Regions from separate parts of the Streptomyces sp. CA-249302 genome, predicted to be linked through region 1. Evidence: riboswitches for the same ligand, from Rfam matches in the RefSeq annotation. Region 1 holds a riboswitch; the other holds the start of a gene.

Region 1 (5,839 bases):
CAACAACAGCACTGTGCTCATGCGGGCGCTCCCGGTGGAATGAAAGGCAGTCCTTGCGGCGCGCCCGACTCGATGAGCCGCCACAGCGCGTCCGTGTCCGCGTGTTCTTCGATCAGGTCGCCGAGCCGCTCGAGCTGCTCCTCGCGCAGCGCGGCGAACGAGGTGTCGGGGGCCGGCACGAAACGACGGCCCGCGGCGGCCGCCACCTCCCGCAGGAACGCCCGCCGGAACCCGTCCGACTCCAGCGAACCGTGCCAGTGGGTACCCCAGGTCTGCCCGACCCGGCAGCCGTCCAAAAAGGCGCCCCCGCCCGTGACTTCGGCGACCCCGTGATGGATCTCGTACCCCTCGACCCGCTCGCCGAGGGCCTCGCCCACCGGCCGGGTGAGCGTCTTCTCGCGCGCGAACCGCACGCGCACGGGCAGCACCCCGAGCCCGTCCACGGCCCCCTTGCGGCTCTCGACCTCGTCCTCGATGTGCTCCCCGAGGATCTGGAAGCCACCGCAGACGCCGAGGATCGGCCGCTGCTCGGCGGCCCTGCGGACCAGGGCCTCGGCAAGCCCCCGCTCCCGCAGCCACTCCAGGGCCTTGACCGTCCCCCGGGTCCCCGGAATGACGACGAGGTCGGCGTCGGAGAGCTCCTCCGGCCGGTCCACGAACCGCACCACGACACCCGGTTCGGCGGCGAGCGCGTCCACGTCGGTGAAGTTGGACATCAGCGGGATGGCACAGACGGCGACCCGCAGTACGTCCTCGCCGAGGGGCGGAGCCGTGTTCGACTCCCGGACCGTCCCCCGCAGGGACACCCGCAGCCCGTCCTCCTCGTCGATCCCCAGCCCGTGCCGGAACGGAAGCACCCCGTACGTCCGCCGCCCGGTGAGCCCGTGCAGCATGTCGAGCCCCGGCTCCAGCAGCGAGACATCCCCTCGGAACTTGTTGACGAGGAACCCCGCGACGAGCCGCTGGTCCTCGTCCGACAGCAGCGCGACGGTCCCGAAGAAGGAGGCGAAGACGCCCCCGCGGTCGATGTCGCCGACGACGAGCACGGGCAGCCCGGCGTTCCGGGCGATCCCCATGTTCACGATGTCCGTCCGCCGCAGGTTGATCTCGGCCGGACTGCCCGCCCCCTCACAGATCACCGCGTCATAAGTGCCCCGCAACTCGGCGAGGCACTCCAGCACGGTCCCGAGCAGCTGCTGCTGCCGCCCCCCGTGATACCCGCGGGCGCTCAGCTCCCCCACGGGCTTCCCCATGAGCACGACCTGACTGCTCTGCTCGCTCCCGGGCTTCAGCAGCACGGGATTCATCAGCGCGGTCGGCTCGACCCGGCAGGCCTGCGCCTGCATGGCCTGCGCCCGCCCGATCTCCGCACCCTCGCGCGTCACGAACGAATTGAGGGACATGTTCTGCGCCTTGAAGGGCGCGACCTTGACCCCCTGCCGCACCAGCCACCGGCAGATCCCGGCGGTGACCACACTCTTGCCGGCGTCGGAGGTGGTACCGGCGACGAGCAGCCCCCCGCTCATTTCGTACGTCCCTTCACCAGCAGCCGCGCGGCGACACCGACGCCGAGCGCGAGGAGACCGACGCGCCGGGACAGCCGTACCGCCCGCTCGATGTCCTGTACGGCGACGGCGCGCCCCGGCGTGTTCAGCACGGGCCGGTGCTCGACCCGCCCGCCGTACGACAGCGTCCCGCCGAGCCGCACGCCGAGCGCCCCCGCGAAGGAGGCCTCCACGGGTCCGGCGTTGGGGCTCGGATGCTTTCCGGCGTCGGTACGCCAGGCACGTACCGCTCCGCGCGGATCGCCCCCGGCGACGGTCGCGAGCGCGGCGGTGAGCCGGGCACCGGGCCACCCAACGACGTCGTCGAGCCGGGCCGAAGCCCACCCGTACCGCCGGTACTTGGCCGACTTGTGCCCGACCATGGCGTCCAGCGTGTTCACGGCCCGGAACCCGAGAAGCCCCGGCACCCCGCCGACGGCCCCCCACACCAGCGCCCCGACGACGGCATCGGAGGTGTTCTCGGCAACGGACTCGACGACGGCTCGGGCGATCCCGTCGGCGTCCAGCGCCTGCGGATCCCGCCCGCAGAGATGCGGCAGCCGGGCCCGGGCACCCTCGACGTCCCCGGCATCGAGGGACTTGCCGATCCCGCGGGCCTCCCGCGCGAGCGAGGTCCCCCCGACAACGGCCCAGGTGGCGGCGGCGGTCAGTGCGACGGAAGCGGCACGGGACGGTCGTACGACTCGCTCCGCGACGGCACCGAGCCCGACCGTCCCCCCTGCACACACGGCGATGTGCAGCGCGCCCCACCCGCGGTGGTCCCGCCACAACACCCGTTCCACGGCGCCCGCGGCCCGCCCGAAGACGGCGACCGGATGCCCGCGGCGCGGATCGCCGAGCAGGTGGTCACCGAGAAGTCCGGCGGCGGCGCCGTACGCGAAGACGCGATCGGCACGCATCGGCTCAGCCGGCCGTGGGGTGGGGCAGTGCTCGGGCGTTGACGCTCAACAGGCAGCCGCGCATGGCGATATGTCCTCACTCAGGGTGTCCACGCCCTGGTTCGACGAGACCGGCGGTGGGAGTTCCTGGCTCCCGGGGCTACCTACCCCGGTGACAGTGGCGGGACCGCGCCGGACTCGCACCGGCTTCCTCCCTTGCCGCCGTAAATGGCTCCGGCAGTCCACCACGCCCCCGAACGGCAGTCAACTTGCCGTTGACCTGCGGTGGGGGAGTGTGCTGAGGCCCACAGCGCACATGACTGCGCCCCCTGGCGTGGATGCGGTCAGGGGGCGCCGTGCGCAGGTGAGTTGTGGGGTGGCCTCAGGCCACGATCAGTGAGATCCCGTACGCCACCGCCGCCGCGCACGCCGCGAAGCAGACGTACGCGCCGGTGACCGCGAGGGGCGCCGAGCCGCCCTCGGCGGTGGCCCGCTCGCGGCGGGACAGGCCCATGATGCCGAGGGTGAACAGGGCCACGAGGCCCACGGTGACCACGAGGCTGACGCCGAAGACGGAGCCGAGCGCTTCCCAGTCGATCTTCATGGTGAGGGTTCCTTCTACCGGGGTGCGGGGCTCAGACGGCGGCCGGCGGGGTGGCCGGCTCGGTCGTGGTGGGGGCCGGGGCGGCCGGCGCGGGCGCGGGGATCGTGGCCGTCAGGCCCTCGGTCACCGTGCCCGCCGGCGGCGGCGTCACGGCGGCGATCGCCGTGGTGACCACGCCGGCCGGCTCGTCCGCGTCGTTGACGTTCGACGCGTCGACGACCTCGCGGCGGGAGAGCTTCCAGATCGCGGCGCCGGAGGCGACGAGGAAGACGGCGACGACCGCCGTGCCCCAGTCGCCGAGGTCGGTGACCGACTCGGCGAGCGCGCCCACCAGGGCGGCGGCCGGCAGCGTCAGGGCCCACGCCACGAACATCCGGGTCGCCGTGGACCAGCGGACCACCCCGCCCTTGCGGCCCAGGCCCGCGCCCATCACCGAACCGGAGACCGAGTGCGTGGTGGAGAGGGACAAGCCGAGGTGCGAGGAGGCCAGGATGACCGTCGCCGCGCTGGTCTGGGCGGCGAAGCCCTGCTGCGGCTGGAGCTCGGTCAGGCCCTTGCCCATCGTGCGGATGATGCGCCAGCCGCCGAGGTAGGTGCCGAGCGCGATGGCCAGGCCCGCGGAGAGGATGACCCAGGTGGGCGGGTCCGAGTCGGGGGCGACGGCACCGCCGGCGACCAGGGCGAGGGTGATGATGCCCATCGTCTTCTGCGCGTCGTTGGTGCCGTGGGCCAGCGAGACCAGGCCGGCCGAGGCGATCTGGCCCGCCCGGTAGCCCTTCGCGGCGGCCTTGCCGTCGGCCTTCTTGCCGAGGGTGTAGGAGAGCCGGGTCGCGAGCATCGCGGCGACGCCCGCCACCACCGGGGCCGCGATCGCCGGGATCAGGACCTTGGTGACCAGCGCGTCACCGTGCACCGCGCCCAGGCCGGCCGAGGCGATGGTGGCGCCGATCAGACCGCCCATGAGGGCGTGCGAGGAGCTGGAGGGCAGGCCCACCAGCCAGGTCAGCAGGTTCCAGAGGATCGCGCCCACCAGGGCGGCGAAGATGACCTCGGGACGTATGCCGGTCTCGTCGACGAGACCCTTGGAGATCGTGTTGGCGACCTCCACGGAGAGGAAGGCACCCACAAGGTTGAGGACGGCGGACATGGCCACCGCGACCTTGGGCTTGAGCGCACCGGTCGAGATGGTCGTGGCCATCGCGTTGGCGGTGTCGTGGAAACCGTTCGTGAAATCAAACGCGAGTGCGGTGATCACCACAATCGCGAGGATCAGCGAGAAGTTTTCCATTTACCCAGGCAATCGTTCGAGGTCATTGGTCGTACGAACGTACGTAACCTGGGTAAACGGAAGGTGAACTGAGGTGGGCTTCGCGGTGTCCAGAACGGTCAGTAGCCGCGCGCGAACCGCTTCAGTTGGGCCAGGGACCCGTTGAAGAGATTCTGGTCACCCGGCAGGCTGCCGCTGTTGTCGTACTGCCAGAAGGTCCAGAACGACCAGCCGGCCGGCAGCGACCCCGCGTCCGCCGAGTCGTGCCGCGCGATCCACAGCGCGTGGTTGGCGGCGAAGGCGCGGCTGCTGCCGGTGCACGTGTTCCACCAGTGGGCGGTCGTGTAGATCACCGGGCGGCGGCCGGTCAGCCGCTTCACCTCGTTGCTGAACGAGGCGATCCAGTCGACCATGCTCGAGTGGCTCAGGCGGTAGCACTTGTGCTTCTTGTCGTACGGGTTGTACTCGATGTCGAGCGCGGGCGGCAGCGTCCAGCCGTCCGCGGTCCAGGCGCCGCCGTGGCGCACGAAGTACGCCGCCTGCGCCTTGCCCGACGACTTGTTCGGCAGCGCGAAGTGGTACGCCCCGCGGACGATGCCGGCGTTGCGGGCGCCGTTGTACTGCTGGCCGAAGTAAGGGTTCTGGTAGTTCGTGGACTCGGTCGCCTTGATGTAGACGAACTTGGCGCCCTTGGCCTTCGCCTTCGACCAGTCGACGTTCCTCTGGTGCGAGGAGACGTCGTGTCCCTTCGGCAGGCTCGCCGCCGAGGCCGGTAACCCGGCGAGGACGCTCCCCCCGGCCGTCAGCGCCGCGACGGCGACCGCGATGACGCGGGTGCGGCGGCGGAACGGTTTGCGATCACGGGCCATATTTCCCCCCGGAATGGCGACGTGCACGACAAATCACGGGGAGATTACTGGAAGATCCACGAACGCTCGCCGATCTCCGGCCAAGCATGGGGAAGGGTGGATATGTCAGGGAACGTACCCTGTCGGAGGCGCGCCTTCCGCCCTAAAGTGCGTCCGCCCGACGGCGACTTGCGGGCGTCCCTGGCAGGATCGCGGCATGGCTGAGCAGCGGCGGGACCAGCGGGACGGGCGGGATGCCGGGGAGGGCGCACAGCATGTGCCCGAGGGGTGGGGGAGGGGTGCGCTCCCTGAGGAGGCGCACGCCTGGGAGGCGCTCGTCGCCACCGCCCGCCGCACCGTGTCCGACGGGCTGGTCGTCGGCACCTCCGGCAACGTCTCCGTGCGCGTCGGCGACATCGTGCTGGTCACGCCCTCGGGCGTCCCGTACGACCGGCTCACGCCGCACGACATCACCGGCGTCGACCTCGACGGGTGGCGGCTCCTCGGCACCCTGGTCCCGACCAGCGAGCTGCCCATGCATCTCGCCGTGTACCGCACGACCGACGCCCGCGCGGTCGTCCACACCCACGCCGTGCACGCGACCGCCGTCTCGACCCTCGTCCCCGAGCTCCCGGCGATCCACTACATGGCCGGCGCCCTCGGCGGCCCCGTCCGAG
Region 2 (5,839 bases), 1.9 Mb from region 1:
TGTCCGAGGTCGGCCGCGCCCTGGAGACCCGCGCCGCGGCCGGTCCGCTCACCGAGGCCGTGCTCGGCGCGCTCGACCACGCCGACTCCGTACGCCGCCTCCAGGTCCGGGCCAACGCCGACACCCCCGAGGACGCGGCCCGCGCCCGCGGCCTCGGCGCACAGGGCATCGGCCTGTGCCGCACCGAGCACATGTTCCTCGGCGAACGCCGGGCGCTGGTCGAGGCGATGATCCTGGCCCGCGACGACACCGCGCGCGAGGCGGCCCTCGCGGCCCTGCTGCCGCTGCAGCGCGCGGACTTCACCGGAATCCTCGAGGCCATGGACGGGCTGCCGGTGACGATCCGACTCCTTGACCCGCCGCTGCACGAGTTCCTGCCCGACCGTACGGAACTCGCCGTACGCCTGGCCGAGGCCGCCGACCCCGACCCGCGTGACCGTGAACTCCTCGCCGCCGTCGAGCGCATGCACGAGCAGAACCCGATGCTCGGCCTGCGCGGAGTACGGCTGGGCCTCGCCGTGCCCGGCCTGATGGCCATGCAGGTACGTGCCGTCGCCGAAGCGGTCACGGCCCGTCTGCGCGCCGGTGGCGACCCGAAGGCCGAGATCATGATTCCGCTCGTGGGCACGGTCGAGGAACTCCGCCTGGCCCGCGCCGAGACGGAACGCGTCCTCGCCGAGGTCGCGTCCGAGACCGGCACCGAACTCGACTGTCCCATCGGCACGATGATCGAGCTGCCGCGAGCCGCGCTCACCGCCGCACGCATCGCCGAGGCCGCGGACTTCTTCTCCTTCGGCACCAACGACCTCACCCAGACGACCTGGGGTCTCTCCCGGGACGACGCCGAGGCCTCGTTCTTCCCGCTGTACCTGGAGAAGGGCGTCTTCGCGGTGTCGCCGTTCGACTCGATCGACCAGGAAGGCGTCGGACGTCTGGTGGAGCTGGCGACCCGGGCCGGACGCGCGGTCAACCCGCGCCTGGAGACCGGCGTGTGCGGCGAGCACGGCGGCGACCCGGACTCCATCCACTTCTTCCACCGGATCGGCCTGGACTACGTCTCCTGCTCGCCGTTCCGGATCCCGGCGGCCCGGCTGGAGGCGGGCCGAGCGGCACTCGCGCAGGCCACCGAGCGCAGCGACAGCAGGTGACCGGCGCCGCCCGCGCTCAGGTGCGGTCGCCCTTGGGCTTGCCCCTTTGGTCCAGGGCGCCGTGCCGGGGCGCCCGACGTCGGCTCGGCGCCCGTGCGCAGTTGCTCCAGGCGCCCGGGCGCTCCGGGGGGGCGAGTTGGCGTGGCCCGGAAGCTCGTGCGGTGTCAGTCGGTCATCGCCGCGGGGCACCTCGTCGGGCTCGCGTCCCTCCCGTACCTCGCGCACCGGTCCGCCGTCCGGCAGCCTCGGCCGCTCCTTCGGGCCGGGCGGGGTCAGCTCCTGGCGGCGCACCCGGGCGCCGAGCCAGAACGCGCCGAGCAAGAGGGCGACGACCACCACCCCCGCCACGACCAGGCCGCTCCCGAGTGCGCCGCGGCCCGTACGCGTGGGCCTCCATGTGCACCTGCCATCAATGACAGGACGCCGTTCCCGCGACAGACCGTCGTTCCCGGTGTTTGACGCGGTCGGCCCCGGCTACCCGCCCCTTGTGACTACGACGACCCAGCAGGAGCTCTTCCGGTTCCTGGAGGACCGCTTCGCTTGCGCCCAGGCGTGTACCGACTGCGCACGCGCGTGTGCGTTGCGCGCGAGCCTCCTGGATCCGGACGGGACACAGCACCAGGAACTCGCACGACGCAAGGGCATCATGGCCGCGGAGGTGTGCGACGCGACCTGCCGAGTGCTGTCGGAGCAGAACCGGCTGGACGAGGCCGGCCTGCACATGCAGGTGGAGTGGTGCCGCACCGTGTGCCTGGAGAGCGCGCATGTCTTCGACGCGCAGCCGGGTGCCGAGGACGGCGCGAAGGCCTGCCGGGAATGCGCCCAGGCCTGCACGGACTTCCTCGCCACCCTGAACTGACGCTCAGGGGGCTTCGCCACCGAGGGGTCGGCCGAGCCGCACGTTCCAGCGTCCCGACCTGCCGCTGAGTTCGACGGCGGTCAGCGGCGGGACGTCGGTGCGCCAGAAGGCCGACTCCGGTGCCCCGAGCGCCCGCACCACCGCGGCCCGTGCGACCTCGGGTTCGACCACGGCGAGGGTCCGCCCCGGAACGGCCGACCCCAGCCAGCCCTCGACCCGGTCGCACAGGGCCGCCACCGGCTCCCCGCCGTGCGGGGCGGAGCCGGGATCCGACAGCCAGCGGGCCAGCGCCTCCGGCTCCCGCCCGCTCACCTCCGCCAGCGTCTCCCCGCGCCAGCGCCCCGCGTCCAGCCCCGCCAACTCCGGTGCGTCCACGGCGTCGAGGCCGAGCGCGTCGGCCGTCTCACGGCAGCGCACGGTGGGGGAGGACACGGTGTGTACGGCCGCCGGGAGCGTGCCGGCGGCCGCCCGGGCCTGCCGCAACCCGGCGGCGTCCAGGGGGCAGCCGTCGTCGAAGCGGGCCTCCCTGAGGGCCGCCGTGATCGCGGGTGAGATCAAGATCACTCGGCTCGTCATACGTCCATCCCGCGCTCGACATCCCTTCAAGTCCCTTGATCCACCGGCGAAAACGGCTCCCCAAGGGCGCTCACGCCGGTTTCATGCGCTCTTGGCCGCACCCCCGCTTCGCGGTACCTTCTCGTGGATATTGACGACGGCACAGCGGAAGCCGGTGGAATTCCGGCACGGTCGCGCCACTGTATGCCGGGCACGCACCCTGGGTGCGTGCCGGGCGAGTCAGACCCGCCCGTCGTCCTGTTGCACCACCGAGACGGGACGCGAGTTCCCCAGGAGGGCCTGCCATGGCGCAGTCTGTCGCTCAGCCGACCACCACTCCCACCGCCGTACCGGCGAAGCTGCCGATCGGCGCGATCGTCCCCTGGGCGGTCTTCTTCGGCATCCTGATGCTGGTCCTGCTCTACTTCGTCGGCGCCGAGCAGGGCGCCACTTCCGTGATGAGCGGATCCGACGTGCACGAGTGGGTGCACGACGCCCGCCACCTGCTCGGCTTCCCCTGCCACTGACGGCCGGGGAGAACGTACGAGCCCATGAACTCGGCAACCGTCCGCAACCTCCTGGTGCGTGGCATGCTCGCGGGACTCGCCGCGGGCCTGCTCGCCCTCGTCGTCGCCTACTTCCTCGGTGAACCGCGCGTCGACGCGGCCATCGCCTTCGAGGAGGCGCACTCGCACGAACACGGCGTCGAAACCGTCAGCCGCACGATGCAGTCCACCGCGGGCCTGTCCACCGGTGTCCTCGTCTACGGCATCGCGTTCGGCGGCATCGCCGCCCTCGCGTACTGCTTCGCGCTGGGCCGCATCGGCCGCTTCGGGCCGCGCGCGAGCGCGCTGCTCCTGGCGGCCGCCGGCCTGATCGCCGTGTACGTCGTGCCGTTCCTGAAGTACCCGGCCAACCCGCCGTCCGTCGGCGACCCCGACACCATCGGCAAACGGACCTCGCTGTACTTCCTGATGGTCCTGCTCAGCGTCCTGCTCGCGGTCGCCACCGTGATCCTCGGCAAGCGCCTCGCGCCGCGCCTGGGCAACTGGAACGCGACCCTTGCGGCCGGGGCGTTCTTCCTCCTCGTGGTCGGGCTCGCGTACGCGTTCCTGCCCTCCTTCAACGAGGTTCCGAAGACCTTCCCGGCCACCCTGCTCTGGCAGTTCCGGCTGGCGGCCCTGGCCGTCCAGGCGACCCTGTGGACCACCTTCGGGCTGGTCTTCGGACTGCTGGCGGAGCGCGTGCTGGCTCCCGAGCCGGCGCGCGCCACCGCTGCGGCACAGGCAACACCCGTCGCCCACTGAGCACTTCACCGGCCAGGGCCCCCGGAACCGTCGAGATCCGGGGGCCCTGGCCGTTTTGCGCCTACTCCCGTTTCCGTCCGCGACGCCATTCCCAATTTCTGGAACACGTTCTACCGTGTGCGCCGTCAGGACCGGCCTGCGAAGCCTGGAGGCGCCGTGCACCTCGAATACACGCCCGAGCAGCAGCGGCTGCGCACCGAACTGCGCTCGTACTTCGCCGGGTTGGTGCCCGACAACGCCTACGCCCGGCACGGCGACCCGGCCGCCCAGAAGCGCTTCTACCGCGAGACCATCCGCCGCCTCGGCACCGACGGCTGGCTCGGCGTGGGCTGGCCGAAGGAGTACGGCGGGCGCGGCCTGACCGCGATGGAGCAGTTCATCTTCTTCGACGAGGCCGCCCAGGCGGGTGTCCCGCTGCCCTTGATGGCGCTCAACACCGTCGGGCCCACGATCATGCAGTTCGGCACCGACGAGCAGAAGGCGTACTTCCTGCCCAAGATCCTCGCCGGCCGGATCGACTTCGCGATCGGCTACAGCGAGCCCGACGCCGGCACGGATCTGGCGTCCCTGAAGACACGGGCCGTGCGCGACGGCGACGAATACGTCGTCAACGGCCAGAAGATCTGGACGACGAACGGCGACACCGCGGACTGGGTGTGGCTCGCGACCCGCACCGACCCGGAAGCCCCGCCGCACAAGGGCATCACCATGCTCCTCGTCCCCACCACCGACCCCGGCTACTCCTGCACCGTCATCCGCACTCTCGCCTCGCACGACACCACGGCCAGCTACTACGAGAACGTCCGCGTCCCCGTCGCCCGCCGGGTCGGCGCCGAGAACCAGGGCTGGCGGTTGATCACAAACCAGCTCAACCATGAACGCGTCACCCTCGCCGCCCACGGCACCATGGCGATCCGCGCCCTCCAGGACGTACAGCGCTGGGCGATGGAGACCAAGCTCGCCGACGGCCGCCGGGTCGTCGACCTCCCGTGGGTGCGCCGCCGCCTCGCCCAGACCCACACCAGGCTCGACGCGATGAAGCTCATGAACTGGCGCATGGTGCACGCCGTCCAGAACGGCACCCTCACCCCCCAGGACGCCTCCGCGGTCAAGGTCTACGGCTCCGAAGCCCGCCGGGACGCCTACGCCTGGCTGATGGAGATCGTCGGCGCGGCGGGCGAGCTGAAGGAGGGCTCGGCGGGCACGGTCCTGCACGGCGAGCTGGAGCGCGGCTACCGCTCGGCGGTCATCTTCACCTTCGGCGGCGGCAACAACGAGATCCAGCGGGAGATCATCTCGTGGATCGGTCTGGGGATGCCGCGGGTACGGCGTTAGCCTGCCGGTATGGGTGATCCGGGGCTGTTCACACCGAAGTCGGTCACATGGCAGATGCACGCCGACCCCATGATGTGGGTCGCCGGCGTCCGCGCGCTCTACCTCCAGGCGCTGCATCCCCGCGCGGTGCGCGGAGTCATGCAGAACTCCACTGCGTTTAATCGTCAAAAGAGGGGCCGCAAGGACGCCTGGGGCCGGCTGATGCGGACCGCCGACTTCGTCGGCACCACGACGTACGGGACGACCGAGGCCGCCGAGCGCGCGGGGGCCCGGGTGCGGAAGATCCACAGCATGCTCGGGGCGACCGACCCGGACACGGGGGAGCGGTACGGCGTCGACGAGCCCGAGCTGCTGCTGTGGGTGCACTGCGCCGAGATCGACTCCTATCTCCAGGTCGGGCGGCGCTCGGGTTTGAGGCTCACGGACGCGCAGGCCGACCGTTACATAGGTGAACACCGCGTCAGCGCCCGCCTGGTGGGCCTCGACCCCGACGCCGTACCCGCGAACCAGGAGGAGATGGCCGCCTACTTCGAGAAGGTGCGGCCCGAACTGGCCGCCGGGCCCGAGGCACGTGAAGTGGACGACTTCCTGCTCCGCCCGCCGACGCACCCCCTCCTCGTCCCGGCGCGCGAGGT

What was found. A riboswitch is a leader RNA that binds a small molecule or an ion and turns the genes downstream of it on or off. The one in region 1 is predicted to bind cobalamin.
Region 2: linked by a shared signal. The riboswitch ahead of ACQEWB_RS02495 (CbtB domain-containing protein) and the one ahead of ACQEWB_RS11250 (cobalamin biosynthesis protein) in region 1 are both predicted to bind cobalamin.

The regions. Positions count from the first base shown of each region.
Region 1 covers NZ_JBNJMG010000001.1:2,491,699-2,497,537, reverse strand. Annotated here, with positions in the region: gene cobN (cobaltochelatase subunit CobN) at 1-21, opposite strand, end outside; gene ACQEWB_RS11255 (cobyric acid synthase) at 18-1,526, opposite strand; gene ACQEWB_RS11250 (cobalamin biosynthesis protein) at 1,523-2,464, opposite strand; cobalamin riboswitch at 2,566-2,705, opposite strand; gene ACQEWB_RS11245 (hypothetical protein) at 2,826-3,047, opposite strand; gene ACQEWB_RS11240 (anion permease) at 3,079-4,335, opposite strand; gene ACQEWB_RS11235 (lysozyme) at 4,434-5,183, opposite strand; gene ACQEWB_RS11230 (class II aldolase/adducin family protein) at 5,380-5,839, shown strand, end outside.
Region 2 covers NZ_JBNJMG010000001.1:562,998-568,836, reverse strand. Annotated here, with positions in the region: gene ppdK (pyruvate, phosphate dikinase) at 1-1,148, shown strand, start outside; partial or broken gene ACQEWB_RS02510 (DUF6479 family protein) at 1,284-1,562, opposite strand; gene ACQEWB_RS02505 (ferredoxin) at 1,636-2,007, shown strand; gene ACQEWB_RS02500 (histidine phosphatase family protein) at 2,011-2,583, opposite strand; cobalamin riboswitch at 2,703-2,832, shown strand; gene ACQEWB_RS02495 (CbtB domain-containing protein) at 2,868-3,089, shown strand; gene ACQEWB_RS02490 (CbtA family protein) at 3,114-3,869, shown strand; gene ACQEWB_RS02485 (acyl-CoA dehydrogenase family protein) at 4,026-5,204, shown strand; gene ACQEWB_RS02480 (oxygenase MpaB family protein) at 5,214-5,839, shown strand, end outside.